Regions from separate parts of the Alteromonas sp. 38 genome, predicted to be linked through region 1. Evidence: predicted binding sites of a transcription regulator. Region 1 holds the regulator's gene; each other region holds the start of a gene.

Region 1 (7,478 bases):
TTCACCGTAAGACAATGCTTGCTCTGCACGAAGTCTGTCTTGTGCATCCATTGATTCTAGAATGTCTTGCAGCACTGGTTCTGGAAGGCTGCTAAGGGTAACCGCTAAGTCATCGGTATCCATTTCTTCTAACGCGTCTACGACGTTTGCAGGCAGCATTTTGGTGATGATACCGTTACGTACGTCGTCAGAGAGTTCTTCTAGAATATCACCGTGGAAATCACCATCAATAAGCTCCCACAGTTCATCTCGGGTGCGGCTTGGGCTAGATTCGAGAATATGTGCAACATCAGAAGGGGGTAATTCCAGCAGAAGCTTACGTACAGAAACAAATTGGCCGTTATTTAACGCGCCATTAAGTGCCCGAAGTTGGCTTTGTACGTATTTTGAGACCAGTGCTTCTGCCACTGCTTTCGCCTAAAAATGGAATTTTCTATAACGGTAGGATATCGCAATTGCCATGACGCTGTCATGACAAAAGCGCAGTAACGACAGACAATTACGGGCTATGTGGTGAAATTATAGGCGGCTTTATACCGAAAATCGTAACACAGGCGAGTGCAGCATTACTCGTCTTCGTTGAAACGGCCTTCAATTAACGTTTCAATGGCGTTTAATGCTGCTTCGGCATCATTACCTTCAACCACAACGTTCACCTGTTCACCTTGGTGGCTTTCCAGCATCATTAAGCCCAGCACACTGTTAGCATCGGCTTTCTTATCGCCTTTCACCAACACTATTTTTGCATCAAATTGATTGGCTAACTGAACCAACTGTGTGGCAGCGCGGGCGTGTAAGCCCAATTTATTGACTATGGTAAGTGTTTTTTCGATGGTCATTACTGATTTAACTCGCGGTGGCGAATTTGTACATCGGGATGCATTTCGCCAAAGGTTTTCGCTAACGATTGAGCAATAAATACTGAGCGGTGCTGACCGCCGGTACAACCAATCGCAATGGTGACATAACTACGGTTATTGCGTTCTAAGTGAGGTAACCATGTGGTTATCAAGTTCTGAATTTGCCAAATGAATTTGGTTACAACAGGCTGGGAACCTAAAAATACTTCTACGGGGGCATCTAAGCCAGTTAAGTGTTTTAAATCGGGCTCCCAATGTGGGTTGGGGAGAAAGCGGGCGTCAAATACATAGTCGGCGTCTTTGGGGATGCCGTGTTTAAAGCCAAACGATTCAAAGACCAATACTAGCCGAGAGCTTTTCTTACCTAGAATTCGCTCGCGAATAAGCTCTGCGAGTTGATGAATTGTGAGCTTATCCGTATCAATATACAAATCGGCGCGCTCAACAATAGGCGCAAGTAAGTCTGATTCGGCTTTTATCGATTCAGATAAAGATTTGTTGAGCTTAGCTAGCGGATGCAATCGGCGGGTTTCGCTGAAACGTTTCACCAACACATCGTCGCTGGCGTCAATATACACAATGGTCATAGACCAAGACGAGGGTAGGTAATCTAAAATCTCTACCAAGTCCGCTGGATTTTTTGGCAGATTCCTTACATCGATACTTACCGCGACTTGGTCATATTCATCAACCACGGTATGAGTAAGGGTAGGGAGAAGGTTAACCGGAATATTATCTACGCAATAGTAGCCTAAATCTTCAAGGGCACGTAGTGCAACTGATTTTCCCGAACCGGATCGACCACTGATAATAATCAGTTTCACCTGCATTTCTCCCTTTTAAAATATGGTGCTGTGCTTTATTAGCTTAAAGCCGTAATAATGTCGTCACTGGTGGAGGCCCGCCTAATGGCTTTCACCGTTTCTTTATCACTTAGTTTTCCCGCAACGGTAGCAAGTGTTTGTAAGTGACCTTCTGTTTTCTCTTCAGGCACTAACAGGGCAAAGAATATATCTACGGGCTGATCGTCAAGCGCATCAAAATCGATGGCAGGGTTGCTGGTTACAATAATGGCGATAACGTGTTCTAAGCCCGGTAATCGACCGTGAGGCAATGCAATACCATTGCCAATACCCGTACTTCCCATTCGTTCACGGGCGAGTAGGCTATTTAACACTGTGGCCTGATCGATGTCGGGATTATTTTTAGCAGCAATGTCGCTAATAATCTCTAGAATACGTTTTTTACTGTTACATTGAACCGCACACTCGGTGCGGTCCAAACTTACTATGGCTTGAATTTCCATACTAATATTTAGTGCTTTTTCAGCTTTTCCTTATGCTTGATAACTTGCCTGTCGAGCTTGTCGATCATGCTGTCTATCGCCGCATACATGTCGGTGTTATGTGATGAAGCAAACACTTCTGCTCCGCTGAGGTGCATGGTGGCTTCGGCTTTTTGATTAAGTTTTTCGACGTTCAGGATGACATGCACATTAGATATGTGATCAAAGTGACGCTCTAGTTTGCTGAACTTAGTATCGACATAGCTACGCAAAGAATCAGTAATTTCGACATGATGACCGGTAAGGTTGATTTGCATATTTCGTCTTCCTTAAATTATCAAGGCCTTTAAATAAGGCTTTTGCGTTGGTTTGACGGCGGAATCGATAATGATTCCCGGTATTTTGCTATTGTCCGCCGGGCAACTTTGATGCCTTGTTCGGCCAACAATTGAGCAATCTTGCTATCGCTTAATGGCTTGCTGGGCGTTTCCGCAGCCACAAGCTTTTTAATTAGTGCGCGAATAGCGGTAGATGAACACTCACCACCAGATTCCGTTGCTACGTGACTAGAGAAGAAATATTTCAACTCAAATATGCCACGTGGGGTATGCATATATTTTTGCGTGGTGACACGTGAGATGGTGGATTCATGCATATCTACCATTTCTGCGACATCATTTAGCACCATTGGTTTCATCATTTCTGGGCCGTGCTCGAAAAAGCCCATTTGTTGCTGCACAATACAGTTTGCTACTTTCATCAAGGTGTCGTTCCTTGATTCAAGGCTTTTTATAAACCATTTGGCTTCTTGCATATGTGAGCGAATAAATTGCGAATCGCTGCTGTTTTTAGAGCGTCTGCTCATAGCGGCATATTGCTGATTTACGCTTAACTTTGGCAAGCTATCGGGGTTAAGTTCTACCACCCAGCGGCCATTCTTCTTGTTTACCGAAACATCAGGAATAACGTATTCCGGTTCTTTGGTAATTAATGCACTACCTGGACGAGGATTCAACGTTTGCAGTAAGCGCATGGCTTCGCGAAGTTGATCTTCTTTCAAACGGCTCTTGCGCATTAACGTACGGTAGTCTTTGCTGCTAAGTAGGTCCGAGTACTCATTGATAAGTTGTCTTGCTTCTGCAAGCCATGGCGTATCGTCTGAGAACTGGCGAAGCTGTACAAGCAAACATTCTTGCGGTGTACGCGAACCTGAACCGATAGGGTCGAACATTTGAATACGTTTGAGTACACATTCAACTTCGTCCATTTCCACCAATTCTTCTACGTCGTCAGAATTCACTGATTCTAAAATCTGTTCGATGGGGACGTTCAGGTAACCAGATTCATCGATTGAGTCGATAATGGCGGTAGCAATGGCGCGGTCGGTATCCGAAAACGGGGTTAACCGCATTTGCCATAGCAAGTGGTCTTGAATATTGTCGGTGGTTTCACCCTGAAACAGTTGGTCGTCATCATTATTTGATGGACCAGGGGCGGGAGCAGAAGAGGCCGAGTAATACTCATCCCACGTACTGTCGATTGGCAGTTCATCGGGAAGGTCGTTCTTTTCAAGCGCGTCACCTGCTTCTAACGAATCGCTAGATGCAGTAGGAGCAGCTTCTACAGAAGGGTCGTCGCCGTCCATGTTGTTTTTCTCAACAGGATGGTCATCGCCGCCTTCTTCAACTTCCAAAAGTGGGTTTGAGTCTAGTGCTTCCTGAATCTCTTGTTGCAGGTCGAGCGTAGACAACTGCAGCAGCTTGATTGCCTGCTGCAACTGCGGTGTCATGGTAAGTTGTTGACTGAACTTTAGCTGTAAAGATGGTTTCATCTACGTCTTATTTTTAAACTCTTGTTGTGAATATACCCGTGCTTAAAACTGAAAATGACAATTCGGTTACAGTAACTATAGCCTGAATTGTTCTCCTAGGTATACATCCCTTACTTTCTGATTACTTAAAACTTGTTCTGCTGTCCCTTGCGCGATGAGTTCGCCTTGGCTCACAATATACGCTTTCTCACACACATCCAGTGTTTCTCTTACGTTGTGATCGGTGATGAGGATTCCAATTCCTCTGTCACGAAGATGTTGAATGATCTTCTTTATATCATTAACCGATATAGGATCAACACCAGCAAATGGCTCATCAAGCAAAATAAATTGCGGATCAGCGGCTAATGCTCGCGCGATTTCTACCCGGCGACGTTCACCACCGGATAAACTCATACCCGTACTATTACGTATATGGTTGATATTAAATTCATCAAGTAGCGCATCGGCTTCTTGTTCTTGTTCCGCTGAACTCAACCCTTTACGGGTCTGTAAGATAGCCATGATGTTCTCAAACACCGTCAATTTTCTAAAAATTGAGGCCTCTTGCGGTAAATACCCAATTCCGCGTCGTGCACGCTCGTGCATGGGCTCATGGGTTAATTCGCTGTCATCAATACTGATTTTGCCCTTATCAAGGGGTACTAAGCCTACAATCATGTAAAAAGTTGTGGTTTTACCGGCACCATTGGGGCCGAGTAATCCAACGATTTGCCCAGTCGAAACTGATAAGCTTACATCGCGAACCACTTGACGGGCTTTATACGCCTTTGCAAGACTCTGTGCGCTCAACGTTGCCATGATTAGTTGCCGTCCGCCTTATCGCCTTCGTTATTCGATGACGCTTTACGTATTGCCTCAGGCGTAAATACCGTAGTTACTCTACCACCTTCACCGTCTTCGCCGCCTGTTGCAAGCAATTGTTCCGTGACCATGTCGAAAGTAATCTTGTCGCCTTGTACTTTGCTGGTATCTTGCTGTAGCTCTGCATTCCCTTGTAAAGAAATAGTTCGATTTACCACTTCATAGCGTATTTCGTTGGCTTTGGCGGTAACGGGGGCGCCATCTTCTAATTTTTGCGAGTAGCTGGCAGGTTTGCCGCGAGCAACAAATATCTCTCGTCCATCTCCTTCGCTGGCAATAACCTCAACTTCATCGGCATTTATCACCAAAGAACCTTGGGTAATTCGTACATCATCTTTAAACAATGAAGTTTTGTTTTTACCGTCAACAAATTGCGATTTAGAGTCAACTTTAATCGGTTTGTTGAAGTCGCTTTCAGCCGCTAAAGCCACAGTAGAGAAAAGGCTAACAGCGAGGCTGGTCGCTAATGCTTTAGTGGCTAGGCGAATAAATGGTTTGTACATGGTCTATTAACTCGTATTCCTGGGTACGCAAGTTGGCGTTAAACCCATTGCTGTTAATCACATATTGTAAGCCACGTATTTCCACGGGCTGATCAGATGTCATTTGCTTAGTGTACAGGTTTATCTCTATAAACGCTGTACGTATTGTCCTTACAAAGTCATCGACACTTTGGTTTTCAATAACGACATTATTTTCTAGCTGTATCAATTCGTTATTGTACAAAGTACCTTCTGTTGCGGTGACTTCCCACGGTGACTGTGCGTCGTCGGTATATAATGTATATCTGGGCTTTTGGAATAAAACAAAGCCCAATTGGTCGTAATGTTCCATCGATGCCGCAAATACTTTGTGATTTAATTGGCCGTCTTGATTATATAAGGTGGTCGTTAAGTTTTTTGCTTTGTACGCGGGCTTTAATGCATCCAATCCTTGGTCAGTTTGCTGGGTAGGATCTTCTTCCATCCAAATCGGAATATACATGGCGGATGCCAATATAAATAACACCGAAATACTTAAGCCTAACCGGTCAAAGCCTAATACCTTCATACGCTAGCACCTTGAATACCGTGAAGCTTATCGTTTGCTTGAAGCAGGGTGTCACATATTTCGCGTACTGCACCAAAGCCGCCTGGCAAAGTAGTGATCCAATTTGCTTGTTGTGCAACCGTAGGATGTGCGTCTTTTACTGCAATTTTTACGCTTGCGTGGGGGTACATGCCCGTATCTGGCATATCGTCACCTACCACCGCCACGTGCTCGGGTTTAAGTGATAAGCGAGCCATCAGTTCAGCAAGTGCGTCAGATTTATTTTCTTCACCCTGTACGATGTGCGCAACATTCAGCGCTTCCATTCTATTTTCGACAATGGCAGAGCGCCTGCCAGTAATGACTGCTACCTCTACCCCAGAATTCACAAGGGCTTTAACGCCGTAGCCATCGCGGGTATGAAATGCTTTTAATTCTTCGCCAGCATTACCGAGGTAAATACGGCCATCTGAAAACACGCCATCTACATCACACACTAATAAGCGAACGTGCTTCAGCGATAAATACAAAGCCTCTGACATAGCGGTATAGAGTGTATTTACGGTTGATTGGGTGTCTCTCATTATAAAACTCCCGCTTTAAGTAGCATATGCATGTTGAACGCGCCCACGGGCTTGCGGGTTTCATCCGTTACCATAAGCGCGCTTATCTTATGAGTTTCCATTAAGTTTAGCGCTTCGACGGCGAGCTGCTCTGGCATGGTTGTTTTGCCGCCCTTGGTCATAACCTGTGTAACCGTAGCGGTATGCAAGTCTATACGTGCATCTAAAATACGGCGTAAATCACCATCGGTGAAAATTCCAATCAATATGCCGTGGCTATCGATAACCCCTGTCATACCCAAGCCTTTCTTGGAGATTTCTAATAGTGCTTCTGCAACGAGGGCGTTTTCGTCTACCAAGGGTAATTCGCTGCCCGTTAGCATGATGTCACTCACTTTAAGCAGTAATTTTCTGCCTAAGCTGCCACCTGGGTGAGAAAGCGCAAAGTCGTCGGAGGTGAAACCTTTGCGATCAAGTAGCGCTACGGCAAGGGCGTCACCCATTACCAAGGTGGCGGTAGTGCTAGAGGTAGGTGCTAAGCCTAAAGAGCAGGCTTCTTTTTCAACACTGATATTCAATACCACGTCTGCGTGTTGGCCTAATGAACTGGTTACGCTGTTCGTCATCGCAATAACAGGCACGCTCAAACGCTTTACGATAGGCAGTAAATTAACCAGCTCTGCGGTTTCACCAGAGTTGGAAATAGCGAGTAGCACATCACCTTTACTCAGCATGCCTAAGTCGCCATGGTTGGCTTCGCCAGGGTGCATGAAAAACGATGGTGTTCCGGTACTGGCAAGCGTTGCAGCAATCTTATGCCCGATATGCCCAGATTTACCCATGCCGCACACCACCACCTTGCCCGCGCAATTTTGCAACAAGGTGCATGCAGTAACAAAGTCTTCGTCCATGCGAGATGAAAGCGCTGATATTGCCTGCGCTTCTATTTCTATGACACGCTTTGCTGAAGTGATGAAGCTATTTTCTTGTGACATTACGCAAAAAGCCAAAATTGATAACCAATAAAGCAAGCAATCAATAAGCCG
Region 2 (7,478 bases), 2.2 Mb from region 1:
GCCTTTAGTGATGTGACTCACAAAGTGCAACCGTTTGATAAGCGTTAACGTTGACCTGCGAGGCAGCCAACGGTAAACCGCCAAAAATCAAGCAGGGTGCTTAGTGATGGGGTGACTGCGTACCTTTTGTATAATGGGTCAGCGACTTATATTTAGTAGCAAGGTTAAGCGAATAGCGGAGCCGTAGCGAAAGCGAGTGTTAACTGCGCGTTTAGTTGCTAGGTATAGACCCGAAACCAAGTCCGGAAGGGTTGTTATAGACGATGACGTTGATAGGCAGGATGTGGAAGCGTTGTAAGGCGTTAAGCTAACCTGTACTAATTGCCCGAGAGGCTTAACCATACAACGCCCAAGAGGCTTTTTATCTTGAGTGTTGTAAGACAAAGCTAATTAAAGCAACGAGAGTAGTAGTACTCAGTGCTCAAAGATTGATTACGTGAATATCAGAATTCCTAAATTGTTAATTATTAAAGTAATATGGACTAAATAAGTCGGTATTACGCAAACAAACGTTTGCAACCAGTTTTTCCTGGCAGCCATAGCGATACGGTACCACCTGATCCCATTCCGAACTCAGAAGTGAAACGTATTAGCGGCGATGGTAGTGTGGGGTTTCCCCATGTGAGAGTAGCACACTGCCAGGTCCCATTCGAAGAAAGCCCTTATCGTATGATAAGGGCTTTTTTTATGTCTAATAGAAAATAATATTAGCAGTTACGCCGTAGTAAAAAACTGAGCGTACTGCAGGTCCTCCTTGCGCGCTCATTCCAAAAAAGCATCATGATTCTGCACCCCGTGGTATATGAGCCATCGAACTCAGAAGTGAAACCTATTAGCGAAGGGGTGGCCCTCCACACTGCCATAGTTCGTTGTGAAGCAATCCCATTCGAAGAAATTGCTTCACAACGATTGCTTCACAACGAAGCCTATCCTAACGGATAGCCCTTTTTTTTATGCCTGTAAGAAAGTGAACAGGCAATAAAAAGCCCCGCAGGGCGGGGCTTAAACTATGCGACTATTAGGCTTAGTATTACTGGCCCATTGTCTTAATTTCTTCAAAATATCTACGGTATTCCATACGAGTAATAAGTTCGTTGCCATCTTTATCCATGGTCATGAAATCACCTTTAATACCTGCGTTTTCAATTTCACGTTTAGATAGTTCACCATCTTTATTAGCATCGGCTTCATCGAATCGCATATTCGCAGCATCCGTAACTTCTGTACGTAATGTTTCGTTCTTTTCACTGATCACAGCACCCGTTTCGTCCATGGCATCACCATGTTTCATTGAGTGTTGTGTGTCGCTAGTTTTCATTTCAGAACGCATTTCTTTATTTTGTTCACTAATTACATCGCCATCTGCGCCCATGGAATCCTGTTTAGCCATAGCGGATGTCTTGCTCATTGAATCATGGTTTGCATTGGCTTTCGTTTCAGAGCGGAGTTCTTTATTTGCTTCGCTAATCACATCGCCACCTGTTCCCATAGCCTCTTTCTCGTCCATGGGTTGGTGCGCGCTATTGGCTTTACAATCGTGGTTTGTTTTTTCTTTAACCACTAATTCGTCAGTAAACCTTTCAGGTTTCGCCTTAATGTAGTCAGTAAACTCAGAACGGTTAATCTTATCATCACTGTCTGTGTCTATTTTAGACATAGTCTCTTCAGTAATACTTCCCTTAACCTCTTCCTTGGAAAGCATGCCGTTGCCATTTGCATCTAGTGCCTCAAAGTCTGAGGTTATTCTAGATTCATGATGGGCAGCGAACGCGGAAGTAGACATTACTGCGCCAATAACCATTGCTAACGTTAGCTTTTTCATAATAAATTCCTTCTTTGCATGTGTAATGCTTTGGGTTAAATATGAGAAGTGAATGCCGAAACTGTTCACGGTATTGACGACAATCTAAAAGGCACGAAGGTATTTCCGTACTTCTACTCCTACATATCTTTATTCCTGTTTAGTAAATCACACTGTTTCATTCCTGATTTATTATTCATACTTTGTGCCAAACGTTAATATATTGATTTAAATGCACTTTTATTTATTTGCCTGAACGACATAGGTAAATAAAGTGTTAAAAAGACACAAGCTGTGAAATATATGCACTGTGTTACATAGCTCAGACATTCCCGCTTAAAAGCTCCATTCCCTTCTTAATTGGTTCGAGATTTAACCTTCCTGACTCTGAAATTTTCAATTAAATCAGTGTTTTAATTCGTAAGGTAACCAGAAGGTTTAATTTGAGATTTATCCGTAAGCTTTGTTCAATCAATACGGCCCAAAGCTAGGGGATAAGGAATGTTTTCAACAATGCTTAGTAAAAATATTAATAAAAAACCCACAGAGAAGCTTTTTAACTTTTACCAGGATTCTTCACTTTCGCGCATGATTAATTTTCTCAATGAAGCAGTTGTCGTTATAGATGTTAACGGCACTATTGAAATGCTTAACTCTACATCCGCCTCATTACTGGGAATAGAAAAAGACAAACTGCTAGGGCATAATTTACTTGAGCTAGTTATAGATGATACGGGTAAGTCACAAACTTATGTTATTGAGAGCTTAGATGCAGGCCAAAGAGGTTTAATTTCCGCCCCTCCTATGGAAGTTAACCTTCAAGCAGACAAAGACAACCAAACACATGTGTGTGTTGAAATGTCGATATCAACGCTACCAGAAGCATTCTCATCGGCGAATACATTGTATCTTTGCATACTCCGCGACCTTACGCTTCACAAGGCAGAGTACGGTTCTCTATTACACAAAGCTAATACCGACTATTTAACAGGGCTAGCTAATCGTCATCGGTTTGCCGAATACCTTGATAAACAGTGGGATCTTTGCGAGCAAGACGATGTACCGCTAAGTATTATATTTATTGATATCGACCACTTTAAAGACTTCAACGACCAATATGGCCATATAGCGGGGGATAGATGCTTAAAGAGAATAGGGGAAACTATTTCGTTAAGCCTTCCTAATCGCGATACCTTAGCCGCACGCTATGGCGGTGAGGAGTTTGCCTTAGTGTTGCCCCGATGTTCAGCACAGACCGCCCAATTGTTAGCCATACGTATTAAGCGACATATATCGCAATTAAGTACCAGGCAGTTTGCGTTATCGCAAGAATCAGAGTTAACAGTAAGCATGGGTGTGGCAACGCAAATGGAGAACCGCTACAGTTCAAAAGAAGGTTTGTTGAACGCGGCTGATACATTGCTTTATCAGGCTAAGTCTCAGGGAAGAGATCAGATTTGTTTTTTGTGAAATAGAATGGGGCTTCCTCACGAAGCCCTAAATTTTTAAACTGGTTTTCTATTTATAATTTGTGGATCACACATGAACCGTTCGCCGGTTTGGGTATCGAAAACCCATACTTCTAAATAAATATCGTCTGCCACGTCGTTACCGTCATCAACACCAATGTGTATGCTGGCATCGGTCTTATCTTCTAAGGTTACATCACCAGGGCTGGTTGCGGTAACCCAACGAAAGGCGTAACGGTCATTTAAAGCGGACGAAAATTCGATATTCAATTTACGATTAGTATTGCCATCAAATGCAACTGCTTCGGGTGTGTAGCGATAGTAATAGCCTTCACCAATTTCCACATGTTTGGCATCGGCAGGCGGCACTTCATCCGGTGCCCAAAGCTGTAAGGTAAAGGTGGCCGTATTAGTCGTTTCAGTTGAATTTGTTGTTGATGTGGCTTCTTGTGCTAACGTTGAGAAAGAGAGTAGTACCGCAAAAAAAACAATGGCTTAAGCAATGTCTTACTATTTTTATATATTGACTTCATTTTTATTCCCTTCAAAAATTAAAAAATAAACACGCTACTTTTAGCGCATAAAAACTATATCAGTATTGTTTGGTGTATAGAATAAAAACAGGGAGGCTTAAGTAAGTCCTCAGATATTAAAGCGCATTTTAAACCAGAATTGGCAGCTAACAGCCGCCAATTCTATAAAATTAATTTTTCTGTTTATTAATGATTTGTGGATCTTGACTGGTATAAACGCTCGACTTAGGTGCTGTAACTAGTTTCATACAAATACTTTCTGTTGCTGAGTCTGAATCTACAAAGATAATAGTTTGCCCATCTTCAGTTATACTGTAAGTCAAGTCATTATCTAAATCACCAGATATGACTGGGCCCACGAATTGTAAATCGCTAGACTCTTTCTTCAAAGTATACATTATCATGCTACTGGACTCAGTTACTGTTACATTACCTGTTGCAGGGTTGCCTGAGGTATCATAAATAGCATATCGAGGTGGAGTTTCGTCCGTAAATACTGAAACCATAAACTGAAATATCGGTGTTGGATTAGACATATTTTATTCCTTTTATAAATAATCAAAGTAGAAAGGTTTGGTCAAAGTTTTTGCGTGAGCTTTCAAAGTACCATTTATTTTAGAAGTATTGTTAGTACATTGACTCGCAAAAAAATGCGGTAAAATTGCATCGGGGTGATAAGATTTTTCGACGATTTTCGATGTGGTAAGTTGAAGCTCATGACAAAGTAAACTTTTGCGCTCATCGGTAAAAATGTTTTCACTTCTAATAAATTGAGATAATATTTTTTTTGTTTTTAAATTATATTCTGTAAAGCTTGGCTCACGGGATTTTAATGAAGACTCAATAATTTCTGGGGTAATTGAGCGTATATATTTTTGAATTTGAGTAATAATTTCCCAGTGCGAATTCATTTGAAAGTATTCAATTAAGGGAAAAAGTATCCATTCTGCATTAGATGCAATTACCTTGGCTAATACCTGCTGAGCATCAATAGAGCTTTTAAAACTTGAATCACTTACTAGTAAAAGTGCTTCTATACGAAAAAAAGCCAATTGCCATTCACTGTTGTTAATATCTTGCGAGATCGCCTGTTTTACAATTATATAACTTTTCTCTAGTGTTGTGCCGTAGTTTTTTTTCAGCATTAACTTTTTAGCTAAGAGCGCTTTTTGAACAAGAACTGCAACATAAGGTTCAATGGCGGCAGCATTAGAACTATGAAGTATATATATATCTTCAAAAGCTTGTTCAGCATCCTCGTACAATCCATAAGCTTTTTCATATTCCCCAGTATGAACAGTAGCCGACGCTATCCACGACAGGGTATCGGCAGCATAAAGTTGAGCATCAAGATCATCAGGGTTTTGTTCAGCGATATATTGTTTGAGCTTTAGTGATGCACTGAAGTATTCAATCGACTTACCAAATTCAAAATTTTCATATTCAAGAGAGCCCAAAGAGTTTTGTGCGTAGGCCACTTCTAGCATAGCGTCAGTATTGTCTGGGGCTATTGCTAGCATACGTTCGCTATAAGCTAGGTAACGCTCGAATGCCGTTCTGGCTATGTCCATCAAACCATCGTTATAAGCAATGTGGCCCAACCAAAATGCGTTTGCCCCCGCCGCTTTAAGTAGCTCGAAGTGATTGGGTGCATCGCTCAACAGCGCCTTTATATGTACATCGGCTTCTTCGTAAGCTTCTTTCGCGGTGGCTACATCGTCTCTATAAAATCGTACTTCTGCCATAGCTTGCAGTGAAAGCGCATGTTGAAAACGCAATTCGAAACTCGCTTTTGGCGGGCTAATGGTAAAAAATCCATATTCACTCGTTTGCTGAGCTTGTTCAACATAACTCAGTGCTTGTTCGCTGATACCTTCCAATAAGTCCATACGTTTTACGCTACGTAGTTTATTGGCAAAGTCACCTATCATATAGCCCATTAAATTTTCAGCTTCTAATCGCTTCCTTTCGGCCAGTTGTTGCGATTGCTGACTTTGTAGCATGGCACCAAATGAAACTACGGTTAAACAAGCAAGGGCTGCAAAGGTAACCCCGCGAATAACCCGTTTGCGTTGCACCGTTTTCTGTGACGCCCGAATGAGCGCTAATTCGTCATTCGTCAGTGTTAAGCTAGTGTCGGCGTTTAACGCCAAAGCATCAGTTAAGGGCTTACCTTGTGTAAGTAAAAACGCCTTACTTTTGTTATCTTGCAGCCATTGTTTGGTTTGTTGTTCTAATCTGCCTTTGCTTACCAGCGCGCTTTGGTGTTGTTGAATCCAACCTTGTACTCGCTGCCAGCGCCTAAGGACGGCTTCATGCGCCACTTTAAAGCAGGCTTTGTCTTGATAAAGGTGCGATACAAATAACCGATGCTCTACCATTAGCTCGACAAAGTTTTTCTCGTTATCGTTACTAAGCTCACTCCACAATGCGGTGCGGCTGGTTAAGTTACTGCCATCTTGGGTAAGCGTTACAATTAGAGGAAGCACGCGGTCGAGTGCAGTTTTCACTAACGCCGGCATCTGTTGGTAAAGCTGTTCAGCTTTGTGGCCAATTGCGCCTTCTATACCGCCCAACTGTTTGTAGGTACTAACTTGCAGCAAGTTGGCTGTTCGCTGCAAGTACAGTTCTTGTAAGGTGTATTGTAATAATGGAAGACAGTTGGGTTCTGCCGCGGCATCGGTAAGTATAATGTCGTCTAACGTAACATCGGTATGGTTATCTTCTTCCCACTCTAGCCCTGCGGCAATAGCTGGAAGGCGTATCATTTGGCTTAATTCACTGGCCGAAGGGGGCGTAAGGTCGAAATGTGCTCCACGCTCTTTATTTTTCATTAGGGTGGGGTAGGCAGCTAAGTGATGGTAAAAATCATTCCGACATACTAAAAGCATTAAAATGAATCCACTTTCTGCTAATGCTTCAAGCAGCGTAAACACCGCTTCCTTTTGGGTACTATCAACATGGTTAGTGGCCAAATAGGCTTCAAGGCGATCGAGTACTATTACATAGCAAGGGAAAGCGACGTTATTGTACTGGCTTGCAGTTGTAAGTTTAGTTTTCGCTAAATGAATAACCGGCTTAGGGTCGCGTTTCAGTTTTGCCGCTAATGAATCGGCACTTTCCCCTTCAAACAACGGGGCATCGTTGATATCCCAATCTAACATACAGGCGGCAAGTTCTTCCACAATCTGTGCCGTCTGAATATCTGCAATATCAATACTGGCGTAATCGATGGCATGAACACCATTGGCGCCCTTGTTGTTTAATAACCTAGGTAATAAACCTGCGTGCACTAACGAGCTTTTACCTGAACCGCTAGGGCCGATAATAAGGGTAAAAGGGCGTTTTTTGGTAAATTGATCCGAAAGCCTAGCCAGTAAATTTTTTACTGCCGCATTTCTACCGTAATAAACTTGGCTTTCTTGTTGCGTAAACGCGGTTAAGCCAGGGAACGGAGATTGACCCTGCCAATCGGTTTCGGCGGCACGTGTTTGTTCATCTTCTAAAAACTGAACATCGGCAATAACCCGATAACCTCGTTTACGTATGGTTTCTATAAAAGAAGGGGCACTGGCTTTATCACCTAATGCTTTACGTAATTGGGTTATGGTTTTATGAATAGGGTTATCGCCAACGGGCGCGTCTGGCCAGCACTGGGTAATAATGTCGTCGGCG
Region 3 (7,478 bases), 410 kb from region 1:
GAATTTTTAACCCAGTCGATTCTGGAGTACAGCAAGGAGCCTCCTCTTCAGTTATGGCTAACTTTGGTTGGAGAAGAACTTCAAATTAGCAAAATTGAATAGCAGTGTGAAATTGCCTAACTAGTTAACCAAAATGACGCAAAACGTTCGGCGTGAGGTTTTTAGTCGCTATTTATAGCCAAGTATTAGCGGGCCCATTGTTGAGGCGTTGGTATGACTCTCTTTCTCAATGATAAGATGCGTAGGCTAGCTTTCACATGGAGTCATTGCGCATAGAAGAGTGTTGGAAAGTACTAGGAAAGTGATAGAAAGCGTTAAAGGGGCAATAAAGTTGCCCCTTAATATTTACTATTTGCGCAAGCGACTGATAGTGGTTGCGACTACAGCCAAAATCGCGCCAGCGACTAAACCCGCAAGACCATCGGCAGCAATCGCCATTACGGTAGTTATAGATGGCGCGAGTTCGCTGAACCACACTGCGGCGTGATGCAGAAAACTAATGTTGTGAGTAAGAATACCGCCGCCCACCAAAAACATGGCAATGGTGCCAACTATTGCAAGGGTTTTCATTAAAATGGGCGCGGCAATTAACAGTGCCCGACCAAAGAAGCGTTGTAGGGTGTTCATGGTACCCGTGAGTGATTTACGCAGTAAATACAGCCCTACATCATCCATTTTGACAATACCAGCAACCAGCCCGTAAACCCCTACCGTAATAGCAATGCTTAGGGCCACCAATACGCCTACCTGGGTGGTAAAAGTCGCATCTGTTACGCTACCTAGTGCAATCACAATAATTTCCGCTGAAAGAATGAAGTCGGTACGAATAGCGCCTTTAATTTTCTCTTTTTCAAACGCGACCATATCCACTTTTTCATCAGCAAGGGCATTTATTCTCGCTTCACGTTCTGCTGACTCATCATCATGAGGTAAGTATTTGTGGAGCAACTTTTCGGCCCCTTCAAAGCACAAATAAAGCCCGCCTAGTACAAGAAGTACCGTGATTAACGAGGGCACAAAAGCGCTAATAAGGAGGGCGGCAGGGACCAAGATAACTTTATTTAGCAATGAGCCTTTCGCTACTGCCCAAACAACGGGTAATTCTCTATCAGCTTTCACCCCTTGCACTTGGTTAGCGTTAAGCGCCAAATCATCACCCAGTACTCCAGCAGTTTTCTTTGCTGCCACTTTCGACATAACAGCAATGTCATCCATCAATGTTGCGATATCATCGAGAAGGGCTAATAAGTTCGCAGCGGCCACATCACATTCCTTTAAAAAACCAAAAATGCAGCATACGTTGCACTGTCATAGGTTGGCAATGTTAAGGTATAAAAAGTAATAGCTAATTTTTAATATATTGAGTTTTTGTGCCCCAATTACGTTTAACAGGGGGTGGTTAATTTAAAGCAACTATGCATACCTGTGAGGTAACGTGAAGCCGTCATTATCTATTCGTTCGTATACCCGCACTATGTGCATGCATGCTCATGACTATTACCAGTTAGTGTTACCACTTAACGGACATATCGATATAACGCTTGATCATTTTAGTGGCAGTGTAGGAGTAGGAGAGGGTATTTGTATCGCGCCTGGGTTCATTCATGGCTTTACTGCCGATGAGCTGGCGAAATTCATTGTAGCGGACTTGCAATCGGTGCCGGGCAATATTGCTGGCGGCATTTTATTTGCAGAAGGCTCTTTACCCGCTAAAGGCTCCTTATCCGCTAAAGGCGCTCCCATTTTTCGAATAAGCACACCCATGCAGGCGTTTTTAGCGTACGTTGAAGTGCAATTAACACATCACATAACTTATGATGAAAATGATGCCATGCTAGGTTTGTTCTCGGCACTTTTAGCTCAACAGCAACGCGGTGTTGCCACCGATAAACGTATTGCTCCAGTGCTTTCTTGCATTCACCAAGATGTCGCCTATCCACACACTATCACGTCGCTTGCTAACATTGCCTGTGTGGGCGCAACACAATTTAAAAAGCGCTTTATAGCCGCTACTGGGGTGGGGCTAAGGGAATACCTTATTAATGTGCGCATGGAGAAAGCGCGGGCCTTACTAAGCAACACAGATATGCCTATTATTGCGGTGGCTGCAAGCGTGGGGTATGACGATGTGTCTGCGTTTACCCGTCGGTTTAAACAGCATCTGGGCATGCCGCCCTCACACTTTAAACGTCGATAGCCAAGAAGGTAACTATGATCAGTCCCTTTTATTAGCTAAGTATTTATTCGAGTAGTATTTGCCCGCAAAATATTTGAAAGCGTAGTATTCATTAACGCAGCAAAGTTTAACTGAAAATCAGGCTTTTAAATCAACCACACCGCCTTTTCTGCACAGATAGAATATACAATTACGGTTATGCTTAGGCTTCTTAACTTTTAACAATAGGCAAGTAATGGCAACGTTTATAGGGCTTGTGGCCATCATTTCGTGGGGCGTATTAGCTGTATTGGGTGTTTACGCATCGTCAGTGCCGCCTTTCCAGTTACTTTTCATCTGCTTTTCAGTTTCTGCTTTATTGCTTTTTATAAAGCGACTAATCAAGCGAGAATCTTTATACAAATTGCCTAAATTAACACTTACCCAATGGATAGTGGCTACCTGTGGTCTATTTGGATTTCACTTTTGTTATTTCCTTGCCCTTCGCTACGCACCGCCCATCGAAGCAAGCCTTATTGCCTACCTTTGGCCACTGCTGCTCGGTATTGCTGTGGCTAATGCGCATCAACGGGCGTTTGCCGTGATAGGGGGGGCACTAGGGTTTGTTGGTTGCGGAATTTTAGTCACAGGGGGTGAAAGCATTCACTTTAACAGCGAATATACACTAGGCTATGGGCTGGCATTTATTTGCGCCTTAATTTGGTCGGGTTATTCGTGGTTTATGGCTGGCACTAAAAGCGATGTTGAAGACATTGGCTGGATATCGATTGCAGTAGCAATATTGGCGCTGGGTTCCCATTTAACCCTTGAGTCAGGCCATTGGGACCTTTCATTTACCGTCTGGGTAAGTGCCATATTATTAGGTTTGGGGCCTGTAGGCGGCGCGTTTTACCTATGGGATATTGGGCTTAAATTTGGTAATCGCCAGTTGTTAGCAAGCCTAAGCTTTGCCACACCAGTCATTTCCAGTATTGCACTATTTCTATTTGGAATAAGTACACTGTCTGGCGCAATTACAATGGCAATTGCACTTATTATGCTGGGCGCGGTAATTAGCAATGCTGTACCTGCGCTAATTATAAAACGTCGACATCGGCGAGTGGCAAGCGCGCAGTAGCGTAGTTTTTTGATTCGTTATTTCGATGGCTTTTTAGCGACGCGTTCATCGATGAAACGCTCATAATCGCTGCCCTTGCTGCACTCAAGCGTACCGCCCGTAATACCACTTAAAATAGTAAGGGTTTTATTTGTTGTACCAGAGCAGTTTACTTTTTTCACTGGTCTTGCATCAAAGCTTTTATCCTCTTCGCCTTTTCTGGTATCAACAAGGTCAGGGCTTTGTATTTTTTGTCTATGGGCTTTGGCAGCTCGCAAACCTTCTTCAGCTACCACTTCCTGCTCTCGTTGATTGAAAAATTGGGCGGCACCTGCCCGAGGAGATAAATTTAAGCTACCAGCTTTTTGGTTCCTAACTGCGGCATCATTGTTGGTCGCATTGCTATCAATAGTCATCTTTTCTGGTAATTGAGTTTCTTGTACTGGATTTTCCTCCACTGAAGGACTCGATGTGCGTGGGGTTGCAATCGGCTTGTCTATTCTGGAAGTGTCTTTTGCAGAAGCGTCATTTTCAGGGGGGGGAGTAACGTCTACCTTCGGCTCAGCTTCTACCTGGTCAGCTGGGCTGATAACAGGCTGCTTTACGCTAACGGGCGGGAAATACAAGGTTGCACTAATGGGAGCAGGTTTTTGTACAGGTGTTACGCCGCTTTCAAATGTTGTGGAGAAAATGACTATTGCTAACCCAATCAGGTGTAAAAGGGTTGAGATAAGTAAGCCTTTTGCGAGTTTTCTCTTATTGCTTGCACGAAAAAACTGCGCACGTTCAGGCGCATAGTTGAGCTCTATGGAAGGGGTGATATTTGTCATACCTATTAACTGACCTGCTTCGTGACTAATTAGTTCCATCCTAATTTCATCGCTAATTTCAGTTATTTTACCTCACCACGCTCCAAAAATGGGCATTGATGGCGCAATGCACCAATATTGTGCGTTAAATGTAAATAAAATGCACATCATTTTAGTTAACTTATTGTTTTTGTTTGCTAAATATTTGTGGCACATCTCTTGGTTTACTTCCCTGTACAAGACACGAAATGTGCAAAACAACCATTAAAAAACTGGAGCAACTCATGAAACTAGTCACAGCTATCATCAAGCCGTTCAAGCTAGATGATGTTCGTGAAGCCATTTCAGAAATCGGAATTGACGGTCTAACCGTTACCGAAGTGAAAGGTTTCGGACGTCAAAAAGGACACACTGAACTTTACCGCGGAGCGGAATATCAAGTGGATTTCTTACCTAAAGTCAAACTGGAAATTGCAGTTCAGGACGATCAGGTAGATCGCTTGGTAGAAGCCATCGTTGGCGCAGCCAAGACGGGCAAGATTGGTGACGGTAAGGTATTTGTTTACGACCTTGAACAAGCCGTACGTATTCGAACTGGCGAGTCAGACACAGACGCGTTGTAAGCCAAAACGATTAATTTGCGGAGAAAAGCATAATGGAAATTACATTTGAACTCGGGTATGCACTTGATACCTTTTACTTCTTAATCTGCGGTGCACTAGTTATGTGGATGGCGGCAGGTTTCGCCATGCTAGAAGCTGGTTTAGTACGCGCTAAAAACACGACAGAAATTCTAACTAAAAATATCGCGTTATTTGCCATTGCTAGCACCATGTATATGATTTGCGGCTACGGCATCATGTATGGCGGCGGCGAGTGGAGCCCGTTCCTAGGTGGAATTATGGGTGACGGCGCAACAGGTGTTGCTGAAGATGCAGCAACGTATGCACCTTCTGCTGACTTCTTTTTCCAAGTAGTATTCGTTGCAACGGCAATGTCTATTGTTTCGGGTGCAGTGGCTGAGCGTATGAAGCTTTGGGCTTTCTTAGCATTCGCTGTTGTAATGACTGGTTTCATCTATCCGATGGAAGGTGCTTGGACGTGGGGCGGTGAAGCTGTATTTGGCATGTACACCCTTGGTGACCTTGGTTTCTCTGACTTTGCAGGTTCTGGTATTGTTCATATGGCAGGTGCTGCTGCAGCGCTAGCTGGTGTCCTGGTACTCGGTGCTCGTAAAGGCAAATATACTGCTGATGGTAAAGTTAACGCTATTCCAGGTGCTAACCTTCCACTTGCTACGCTAGGTACATTCATTTTATGGATGGGGTGGTTTGGCTTTAACGGTGGTTCAGTACTTGCTACTGCTACAGTTGAAAGTGCAAACGCGGTTGCGATTGTATTTATGAATACTAACGCCGCAGCAGCTGGTGGTTGTATTGCAGCGCTTATCTTAGCACGCATTATGTTCGGCAAAGCTGACCTAACTATGGCCCTTAACGGTGCACTAGCTGGTTTGGTAGCAATTACCGCTGAGCCTTCAACGCCTACTCCGCTTCAAGCAACCTTATTCGGTGGCCTTGGTGGTATCTTAGTAGTACTAAGCATTGTAGCGTTAGATAAACTTAAAATTGATGATCCAGTAGGTGCGATCTCTGTTCACGGTGTGGTTGGTTTACTTGGTCTTATCCTTGTTCCATTCACTAACGACGGTTCAAGCATTGTGGGTCAGTTAATTGGTGCTGCTACCATCTTTGTTTGGGTGTTTGTAGTAAGCCTAGTTGTTTGGTTAGCGATTAAAGCCGTTATTGGTGTTCGTGTAACTGAAGAAGAAGAATTCGACGGTGTTGATATGAGTGAATGTGGTCTGGAAGCTTATCCTGACTTCACCAACGGCCGTACGTAAGGAAGTCTGAACAGGCAAAATTACTTATAATAACGATAATGCCTGTATCACCAATCTTAAGCCCCGCATCTGCGGGGCTTTTTTCGTTTTTCATAAAGTTAAAAATAACGCTAAACTATTGATAATTTACTTAGTTAGCAATAATGCTACATTAGGTTTGTTCTCTTATTAGGAAAGTAAATCATGCTGTTGCGATGTTTGTTACTACTGTGTGTCAGTCAAATGGCTTATGGGTACGATAGGGTTACCGGCGCGCCGTTTGCGAGTCGTTCAGAAGTTATTGCTCAACATGGTATGGCTGCGACAAGCCAGCCTCTTGCTACCCAAGTGGCTCTTGATATTCTTAAACGCGGTGGAAGTGCCGTAGATGCCGCCATTGCTGCTAACGCTATGCTGGGGCTTGTTGAGCCCACAGGAGCGGGGGTAGGTGGCGATCTATTCGCAATGGTGTGGGATGCAAAGGAAAACAAGCTAGTTGGGTTAAATGCATCGGGCCGCTCTCCAAAGCTGCTGACCAAACAAGTGTTTAACGATAGAGGTTTAGCGCAAATACCTAAATTTGGCCCACTGCCAGTGTCTGTGCCTGGGGCAGTAGATGGCTGGTTTATGCTACATGAAAAGTTTGGCAAGTTACCTATGACGGCTTTGCTCACGCCGGCCATTGAATATGCTAAAAATGGTTTTCCTGTTTCTGAATTGGTTGCTTATTACTTAGCAATGAACAACGAAAGAATAGGTCATTACGATGGGTTTGCAGAAACGTTTCTTATTAATGGGAAAGTCCCCAAAAAAGGGGATGTTTTTAAGAATCCTGGCCTCGCGGTAACCTACGAAAAAATGGCAACCGGCGGGCGAGATGCTTTTTATAAGGGTGACATTGCGCAAAATATTGACGCCTATATGAAATCGCAAGGTGGATACCTTTCTTATGCTGATTTAGCGTCGCATACGTCAGAATGGGTAGAGCCGGTATCAGCAAATTATCGCGGCTACGATGTATGGGAGCTTCCCCCTAATGGGCAGGGTATTGCGGCATTACAAATACTCAATATATTAGAGCGCTATGACATCGAAGGCATGGGCTTTAATTCTGCCGAGTATATTCATACCTTTGTGGAAGCGAAAAAGTTAGCATTTGAAGATCGCGCAAAGTTTTATGCTGATCCCGCATTTAACGACATTCCAGTTGAGTGGTTAATTTCCAAAGATTACGCCACTGAACGTCAGCAGCTTATTAACGGCGATAAAGCCGCAGAACGTGTAGACGCAGGTATTTACGATGGTGATACAGTTTATTTAACGGTGGCCGATAAAGACGGTAACATGGTATCGCTAATTCAAAGTAACTATCGCGGTATGGGATCAGGGATGACACCCCCAGGGCTTGGTTTTGTGCTGCAAAATCGCGGGGAGATGTTTACCTTAGAAGAAGGTCATTTCAACGAGCTTAAGCCTGAAAAACGCCCATTTCACACCATTATCCCTGCATTTGTT
Region 4 (7,478 bases), 1.9 Mb from region 1:
GATGCTTGGCGCTGAATCTTGGACAATAATAACGATAAAGGAAGGTTGTTCTGAAACCACTACCTCCACGGTACCTGGTGCATCGGTATACTCACATGCGTTAACTAACAAGTTGAGCATAAGCTGTTTCAAGCGCTGGTGGTCGGCATTAATGGTGATGTTGGGTGGGCAGAAACAAGTGAAGGTAAGCCCTTTTGTATCAAAAATATGCGCCAGGCTTTCGCTTTGTTGCACGATTACTTGGCTCAAATCCACTGACGAGAAATGATAAGAAAGCCCGCCAATATCAGACAGTGATAATTGGTATAAATCTTCAACCAATAAAGACAAGCGTGTGACCTCTTGGTCAAACGAGGCCAGTTGTTTCTGATCAAGTGGTCGAATTCCTGCTTTTATCAATTCAATTTCGCCCGATAAAATGGTGAGAGGCGTACGGAGTTCGTGAGAGATATCAGCTAGCCATTGGCTTTTAGTATTTTTGTGCGCTTCAAGGGTATTTCCCAATGTATTTATGTGCCGCATCAGCTCGCCAAATTCATCAGGACGGTTTTCTGGCAAGTTGGTTTTATACTGATGGGCGGTTAGGCCTTTAACGCTTTGTAATATTGCCTTAAAAGGGCTTAGCATGCGCGGCGTAACGCCTAATGCCAGTATAAGCGAGGCAATAAGCGACAGTAGGCCTATAAGGATAATGGCTTGCAGCTGTTGTTCAGAAAAAGCGCGAGCCACATCAGAATCAGGTGTCTTAGGCGGGTAACTGGTAAGCTGACCGATGAGCTCGCCGTTCAATTCAAGTTTTACGTTCACTTCATTTCGTTCGTTTTCGTCTGCATACGAACTTTGCCCTGATATAATGTTTCCATAAGCATCAATAAGTAGTGTGGGCGGACCGACAGATACATCTTCAATTTGATGTCTAGGGGGAGGGAAGCCACCAGGTCGAGGTCGCATTCCAGGGCGTCGATGGGGCATGCCAGTAGGCGCTACACTCTCTATTTGAATGTTATCCCAACTGTTATTATTGCTGCTGTATTCTGCAATAAGTACGCGACTCAAACTCCTCAGACGCTCTCGCTCCTGATTTTGAATAAATTCATTAAAGCCTTGCTCGAAGCTCCAACGTGCGAGTGCTAGCGAAAGCGACAAAGATACACAGGTAAAGCCAACAAGAATAACAAGCAGTTTATGGGATAGTTTCATTATGTTGAGTATATCTATGCTAATGCCTTGCTAGCAATTGTTTCTGCTTTAATTCCGTTACTTCTACATGCTTCTTACACAGAATCTGCACATTTGACGCGTATGCTGAATGTGAGTTAATTAATCTTCTTAGGAAATTCATGAAATTGTTAAAGCTTGTATTCGTTGCCACGCTTATCACAGGAAGTTTAAGTGCATTCGCCCAACAGGGGCGTCCAAATGGTCCACCACCCGAAGCTATTGAAGCATGTGAAGATAAATCTGAGGGAGATAAAATCTCTTTTGAAACCCGTCGTGGTGAGAGTGTGGAAGGTACCTGCGAATTAATTGAGGATCAATTAGTAGCGGTTCCTGAAAACCATCGCGAACAGCGTTAATTCCTCACTCTATTATTTTTATACCCGTCTAAAAATGTAAGCTGGCAGTGTGAATATACACCGCCAGTTTTTGCTTTATTATTACAGAACGCTCTAACAAAAAAATACCAAATATGTCATACTCCTCAATTATTAAGCTTAGTATTTACAGTGCGCTTTTTTATCCGTTTTTTCACCGCGCATTAGCTTAAAGCATCTTAATGGAGGCCGTGTATGCAATACAGTGACGAGCGCCTTAACGAGCTAGTAAACGCCAGAAATTCAGAGGTTCCCGATGTATTTAGCATCCAATGTGATGGCATTGAACTTTATGTTCACGTTAGCCCTTACGTATGGATCCGCCCTTGGGAAGGACGTAACCACACCGCTTTTTCTGTGGGGTTAGCGCCTGGGTGTCCAAATGCATGTCGGCTGTTTGGTAAAATTGATGTGCCTTATTTGCATATTTCGCTAGAGACCCTTAAGCAGGCTGCGGTCAAGCGCGTGACTGAAGCAGGAATATCGTTTTTAACGAAACGAGGAGCGGGGGTGAAAAGCTTTGCCATTTACCCAAGAGGCGGTTTGACATCAGTAGATGAAAGCCGTGCTTACCAAGATGCTTATGTAAATGGCTACCGCTATGTAGTGCATGTTTATCAGCTACGGAGTGGGGGACTTGGAAAGCGCTTTGCGGAATGGTTCTTTTTTGGGGAGCCAGAGCCGGCTGTAATCTTAGCAAAATTACGTCGTCAGCAAGATAACCTTGCAGACTCAATGCACTTTGAAATATGTCAATTGTCGACGGAACTTCCTAAGTCAGCGTAAATCGTAATTAGTATAATAAACTATGGTTCACTTGTGAGCGTAATTAGATATTTATAAAGTGAGTAAAAATCAAGTGGAGAGAGTTGTGAACTCTGAATCGGTAGTTGAACTTCGCAACTATGACAAAAGCCAGTTAAAACAGGTTAGTGTTATTTCTGGTATTTCGCCCAATGCCATGCGAAGGGTATTTGGTGGATGGATATTGTTTGCTGCGTTAGTAGGAATAATTGTGTCTGTTGCGCCGGATTTAGACAGTCAGTTTATTGGTTTAACCTTGTTTGTTTTAGTTGCCTTCACTGTGGTTATGTTCTGGCAAAGCCGAATCTCTGAAGGGTGGCCGGCCATTATTTGTGATGATGAATATATTGGTGTGGTTAGAGATCCCGTGCTGCGTGAATATGTGTGCGTCAAAAAAAGCATTATCACCGATGCGCAACCGTCGCTGATCAAACCCAATAAAAAAGCGGTTGAAATGAGTTTAGATACCAGCGCACTTAGCGAAACTGACACCGCTATTTTGAAACAAGCGGTGTGGCCGCGGGAAGATAAGCTTATTGGGCTCGCTCACTTTAAACGTCGTGAAGAGGCGTGTGAAAGCGTAATGTGGTGTGTCAATCATAATACGAAAGCGGTGAGGTCAGCTCCCGCACATCATGTGCCCACCTAGTCGTGTATTTGCCTAGTGCTTTTCAATATTAAGCCGCTTTATAGCGGCTTTTTACTTTCTGTGATCAGGCTTTTGGCTTCAATTTCAATCGCGTTAGTAGCGGGTAGTGATCTGAGCCAATATCAGGCAGCTTTCTAATATCTTCCAGCATAAAGTGACTTGAATGAAACACGTGATCCAGTGGCCATTTAATCAGCGGGTAATGGGCGTGAAACGTATTGAAAAATGCGCGACCAATTCTTGGGTCCAGCATACCGCTTATTTTTTTGAATTTTCGGGTAGTAGGCGACCATGCCACATCGTTCAAGTCTCCAGCAACAATAATAGGCCCGTGCTTTTTAGCTATTTCATCGCCTACCATAGTGAGTTCTACGTCTCTGGGCTTAGCCGATTTGTTTTCTGTGGGGCTAGGTGGCTTCGGATGTAAAAAGTAAAGTATCACATCTTGTCCCTTCATATCGATGGTGACAAGCATGGAGGGCACATCATCTTCAACTAAGTAGTTCAGCTTGGCGGTTTTCAGTGGGTATTTACTGTAAAGGTGCATGCCATATAAGTTTTCCAACGGGCAATGCTGCTGGTGAGGGTGAGTTTCGTTTAACGCAGACAAAGCGATTTCCCAGCGTTTATTAGATTCAAGGGTAACGACAAAGTCTGGATTGGTGTCACGTACATGCTTCAGTAGCTTGTCGTAATCTTCATTAGGCATAAAGACATTGCTCGACAAAATACTGATACTCTCACCGGCATCTTGAGAAGATGCTTTAACCACTTCCTTTTTGTAAAAGAGCGTATAAGGCAAGATCCAAATAGCCTGGTAAATAGCGCAGGCTATTAATCCGATATAAAGCACGGCGGTAATAAGTGTGTTAAATCCAGAAAGCTCAGATGGATACATAACGCCTCGAGCAATTATTACCATCACCATCAAGCCTAGCAATTGAAGCCGTGGAAATTCCCATACCCTCACGAGCCAATGTTTCGATGGTAGTGATGGCGCTAAAGTGACAGCAATAAGAAATATCGCCATGGTGTTCAGTAAAATATTCATTGTCGTTCCTGACTAATTTGTTTTTCGCGTTATTGACTTGCCCACAAACCCTTAAAACAAGACAAGCATAGCTATTGCTCGATTAATAATATGTATATTGGTTAATGAATATTCAATTTTCGTTCCGGTTAGGCAAGATGTAGGTAAAAAATGCTCATAGACCGAAAAGTTTGCAGGAATGTTGATAAGTGTTTTTCGAACAAAATTCATATAAATCTATATTAATCAGTTGCTTGCTATGTTGGCTCGGGTTTCGCATTACCTACTACGAGTTTCAACAAAGGAGAACTGTTATGAAACGTACATTACTTTCTATACTTGTAGCGACCTCGATGACAACTGCAGCATTTGCTGGTGACATGGAGACAGATAACAAATGGGAAAAAGGCGCTAAGGATGCGTGGATAGACGGCAAAGCCGAAGCAACGTTACTATTCAACGGCAACCTTGATTCATTCGATATCAATACAGATGTAAACAACGGAAACGTTGTTCTAACAGGTAAAGTAGATCATTCAGTTGATAAGAAATTAGCGGAAGAGCTAGTATCAAATATCGACGGTGTTATGTCAGTAGATAACCAGCTTTCTGTTATTGAAGAGAAAGACATGGACGAAATGGCAAGCAACATGTCAGATGACGCTGAGTCAGAATACGATGAGCAAACAGGTACACTTACTGATGCCAAAATTGCTACCGTAATTAAAACCCGTCTGCTGATGGATAGCGACATCTCTGGTTTTGATATCGATGTAGATGTTGAAGCTGGCAACGTTACGCTAACAGGTAACGTAGATTCAGATGCCGAGCGTCAGCTAGCTGTCGAAATAGCGAAAAACGCGTCAGATGTGAAAAATGTTGAAGATAATTTGCAGGTCATTACTGAAACAGCAATGAAAAACTAAGCCGTTATCGGTAAAGTGAAAGGGGCCAATTGGCCCCTTTTTTACGTCTAGTAAATGCTATATTTTTACAATAACACTCTGTATTGAGTGAAGAAGTGAATTTAACGTCTTTTTTGAATATCCCGTTTTTTCGCGGCAATATGTAGTATTTTCCCATCTACTTTACAACTTTTGTCTTACAACCTTTGTCGGGTTTTCTTCCTATCCGTTGCTGCGTATACTCCTCGCCGTAATTAGGTGGCAGTAAGAAATTTGGAACACAATGTGCAATACAACTTGTAATTGATTTTTTTAAATTACAACGTGCAGTAGTCATTTAGAACCATCGCGTTCTTACATGGATAATCGCAAGTTAGATGTAAAAGGAAGTGAATGATGAAAGTATTAAATTGGTTAGTTTCAGGTGTCTTAATTTCTCTGCTGGTTGTGCTTGCAGGTGTGTTAACGAATAACATGGCTTATGTAGGTAAAGCTAACGCTGATGATTCAAACAAATCCCATCACGCCTCTATTGTAAAAATAGAGCGCATACTTGCTCAAACCGAGTTCGATGTATCTCAAAAGCGTGATTTATTACGTAAAACTCGTATCGAGTTTTATCTTGCAGAGGCGAAGCAGGCAGACCTACGAAATTGGACATTTAAGCGTGATGACTTAATTGGCCGCGCAAAGAATATTTTAGTTCACCATCAAACACAGTATGCTGTCGCGACTAGTGAGTTTGCGAGCATCTAAGCTCGCCAACTCTGTGCCGTTCATTTTTCTATTTTTTAACGGTTCAAGGTTTGTGCCCTTAATTTTATCCTTATTCTAAATCCTATCCTCACTACTATTATTTAATAGGCAAAAGTTACCCATAAGGTCGGAGTCTTGAGGCCTTCATTAAGCGCTAACGGTGTTCACCCCCACGCTAATGGCTTCATCCAATGCTGTTGGCATACATTAGTTTTCAAAGTCCACGTTGGGTTTCTAAGTAGGTGGCAAAGCTACCAAGCCAGTGACTTCCCATATAATGCATATCGTTTATCACCGCATCTACTCCTGCAACTTTATGTGCTTGTGCCGCACTATTTATTGCTGCTACACGCTTATCACCCGAAGGTAGCGCAGAAGCGATACCTTCAAGCATCCATGCACGACTTAAATTTAAGCCATCGAGGTGCGCAAGTTTACCGTCACTTTTATCCACTACAGTGGCTACGTTTATCCATGAAGCTTCGCCATCAATGGGAATGCTGGGTAAAAAAGCAGATAGCCACTTGGCGTAATTTTCAGTTGAATACACTCGGCGCATCAAGTCAGCTTCTGCAATACACGGAGATAAGAAATCTTGTCCTGAAGGTTCATAAGTCAAAGGGCAATTCACATCATTTGCGTATAATCGCGTGATGGTTTTGGTGAGCAAATTTTCAAATGCAACGTCGCCAGCAGTGCGGCTCCAATCTAACATAAGGCCGAATGCAAACGCAGTTTGGCTATGTTCGCCCACACGAATAGGAAACGAAAGTTTAGGGAGCCAATCTGTTACATTGGCCACGATTTTTTGCTCAAGTGGCAGTAGGGTGGTTAACCATTGTTTAGCTTCGGGCGAATTCCACTCACGTAGTTCACTAGTTAGTTGTAAAAACCATGCAAGCCCATAAGGACGCTCAAAACTTGTGCCTGTACCCTCACGGCTAAAGTAGGCGACTTCCCCAGTAATGTTTTCTTTGGTAAAACTGATATCGAGGTGTTTTACAATGTCTTGGTAGTGTGGCGTTTCTGGATATTGGCTGGCGATTCGGGTTAATAACCAATGGCCATGTACAGAAGAGTGCCAATCAAAGCAGCCGTAAAACGCAGGGTACAGCTGTTTAGGCGGCTTAACATGTTCTGTCCCTGTCATCATGTGTTTAATAATGTTTGGGTACTCTTTATGAACGCAGGCTAAAGCGAGTTGCGCAAAACGGTTTACAACCGTTAAGTCACTTGATGAGACGTTGGTGTTTACAGTCTTTGCTATCAGCGATGGTGTAACGAGGGTGAGCACGAGTATAAGCTTACGAAGCATAGTTAATTTCATAAAATAAATGCCAATCTGTCTTAAGGGGGGAGTGCCACGTTATTCGTCGTAAAAGTAAAATAACGTGGCGGCAAATAATGGGGTTAATCTTTCAAATGCGCTCGCTAAGGTTTTTATAAAGGCTTTTGCAACGACGCGATATATGCTTCAACAACGGTTTTGACGAACACTTGGCAAGCCTCTGCCGTGTTAGGGTTATACTCGCCATGATTGGTAATGTTGTTCGACAGAATACGAATACCAAGAAAAGGTACGCCATAAGCATGAGCAATTTGCGCTGCCGACGCAGATTCCATTTCTTCTACGCTGGTACCTAGATTTTTGTGAAGCCATGCAATGCGGTCAATTTCGTTATTCCAAAAATTACCGCTGCCGATGGTGCCTTTCACAACGTTTCCACTTTTGTGTTCCT

Evidence for each region. The regulator sigma-54, encoded in region 1, starts transcription at its own class of promoters, with help from an activator protein. The targets are predictions, from matches to a motif close to GTTGGCACGNNNNTNGNNT.
Region 2: a site for sigma-54 is predicted at 1,996-2,014, ahead of FLAVO9R_RS13155 (EF-hand domain-containing protein). Genes of this name have one in related genera too.
Region 3: a site for sigma-54 is predicted at 4,288-4,306, ahead of glnK (P-II family nitrogen regulator). Genes of this name have one in related genera too.
Region 4: a site for sigma-54 is predicted at 4,340-4,358, ahead of FLAVO9R_RS12090 (BON domain-containing protein). Genes of this name have one in related genera too.

Annotation. Positions count from the first base shown of each region.
Region 1 covers NZ_LR733300.1:832,627-840,104, forward strand. The annotation lists gene mgtE (magnesium transporter) at 1-408, opposite strand, end outside; gene FLAVO9R_RS03540 (HPr family phosphocarrier protein) at 567-839, opposite strand; gene rapZ (RNase adapter RapZ) at 839-1,684, opposite strand; gene ptsN (PTS IIA-like nitrogen regulatory protein PtsN) at 1,723-2,166, opposite strand; gene hpf (ribosome hibernation promoting factor) at 2,175-2,462, opposite strand; gene FLAVO9R_RS03560 (RNA polymerase factor sigma-54) at 2,492-3,976, opposite strand; gene lptB (LPS export ABC transporter ATP-binding protein) at 4,052-4,777, opposite strand; gene lptA (lipopolysaccharide transport periplasmic protein LptA) at 4,780-5,343, opposite strand; gene lptC (LPS export ABC transporter periplasmic protein LptC) at 5,312-5,890, opposite strand; gene kdsC (3-deoxy-manno-octulosonate-8-phosphatase KdsC) at 5,887-6,453, opposite strand; gene FLAVO9R_RS03585 (KpsF/GutQ family sugar-phosphate isomerase) at 6,453-7,427, opposite strand; gene FLAVO9R_RS03590 (calcium/sodium antiporter) at 7,427-7,478, opposite strand, start outside.
Region 2 covers NZ_LR733300.1:3,022,344-3,029,821, reverse strand. The annotation lists rRNA gene rrf (5S ribosomal RNA) at 529-644, shown strand; gene FLAVO9R_RS13155 (EF-hand domain-containing protein) at 1,031-1,822, opposite strand; gene FLAVO9R_RS13150 (GGDEF domain-containing protein) at 2,315-3,271, shown strand; gene FLAVO9R_RS13145 (hypothetical protein) at 3,307-3,639, opposite strand; gene FLAVO9R_RS13140 (DP-EP family protein) at 3,974-4,339, opposite strand; gene FLAVO9R_RS13135 (nSTAND1 domain-containing NTPase) at 4,352-7,478, opposite strand, start outside.
Region 3 covers NZ_LR733300.1:425,985-433,462, forward strand. The annotation lists gene FLAVO9R_RS01775 (hypothetical protein) at 1-102, shown strand, start outside; gene FLAVO9R_RS01780 (DUF808 domain-containing protein) at 349-1,263, opposite strand; gene FLAVO9R_RS01785 (AraC family transcriptional regulator) at 1,436-2,197, shown strand; gene FLAVO9R_RS01790 (DMT family transporter) at 2,412-3,293, shown strand; gene FLAVO9R_RS01795 (hypothetical protein) at 3,311-4,141, opposite strand; gene glnK (P-II family nitrogen regulator) at 4,366-4,704, shown strand; gene FLAVO9R_RS01805 (ammonium transporter) at 4,737-5,984, shown strand; gene ggt (gamma-glutamyltransferase) at 6,168-7,478, shown strand, end outside.
Region 4 covers NZ_LR733300.1:2,778,687-2,786,164, reverse strand. The annotation lists gene FLAVO9R_RS12115 (ATP-binding protein) at 1-1,200, opposite strand, end outside; gene FLAVO9R_RS12110 (hypothetical protein) at 1,341-1,577, shown strand; gene FLAVO9R_RS12105 (hypothetical protein) at 1,791-2,381, shown strand; gene FLAVO9R_RS12100 (hypothetical protein) at 2,467-3,048, shown strand; gene FLAVO9R_RS12095 (endonuclease/exonuclease/phosphatase family protein) at 3,113-4,099, opposite strand; gene FLAVO9R_RS12090 (BON domain-containing protein) at 4,393-5,004, shown strand; gene FLAVO9R_RS12085 (hypothetical protein) at 5,377-5,739, shown strand; gene FLAVO9R_RS12080 (DUF2891 domain-containing protein) at 5,954-7,066, opposite strand; gene FLAVO9R_RS12075 (5'-methylthioadenosine/S-adenosylhomocysteine nucleosidase) at 7,180-7,478, opposite strand, start outside.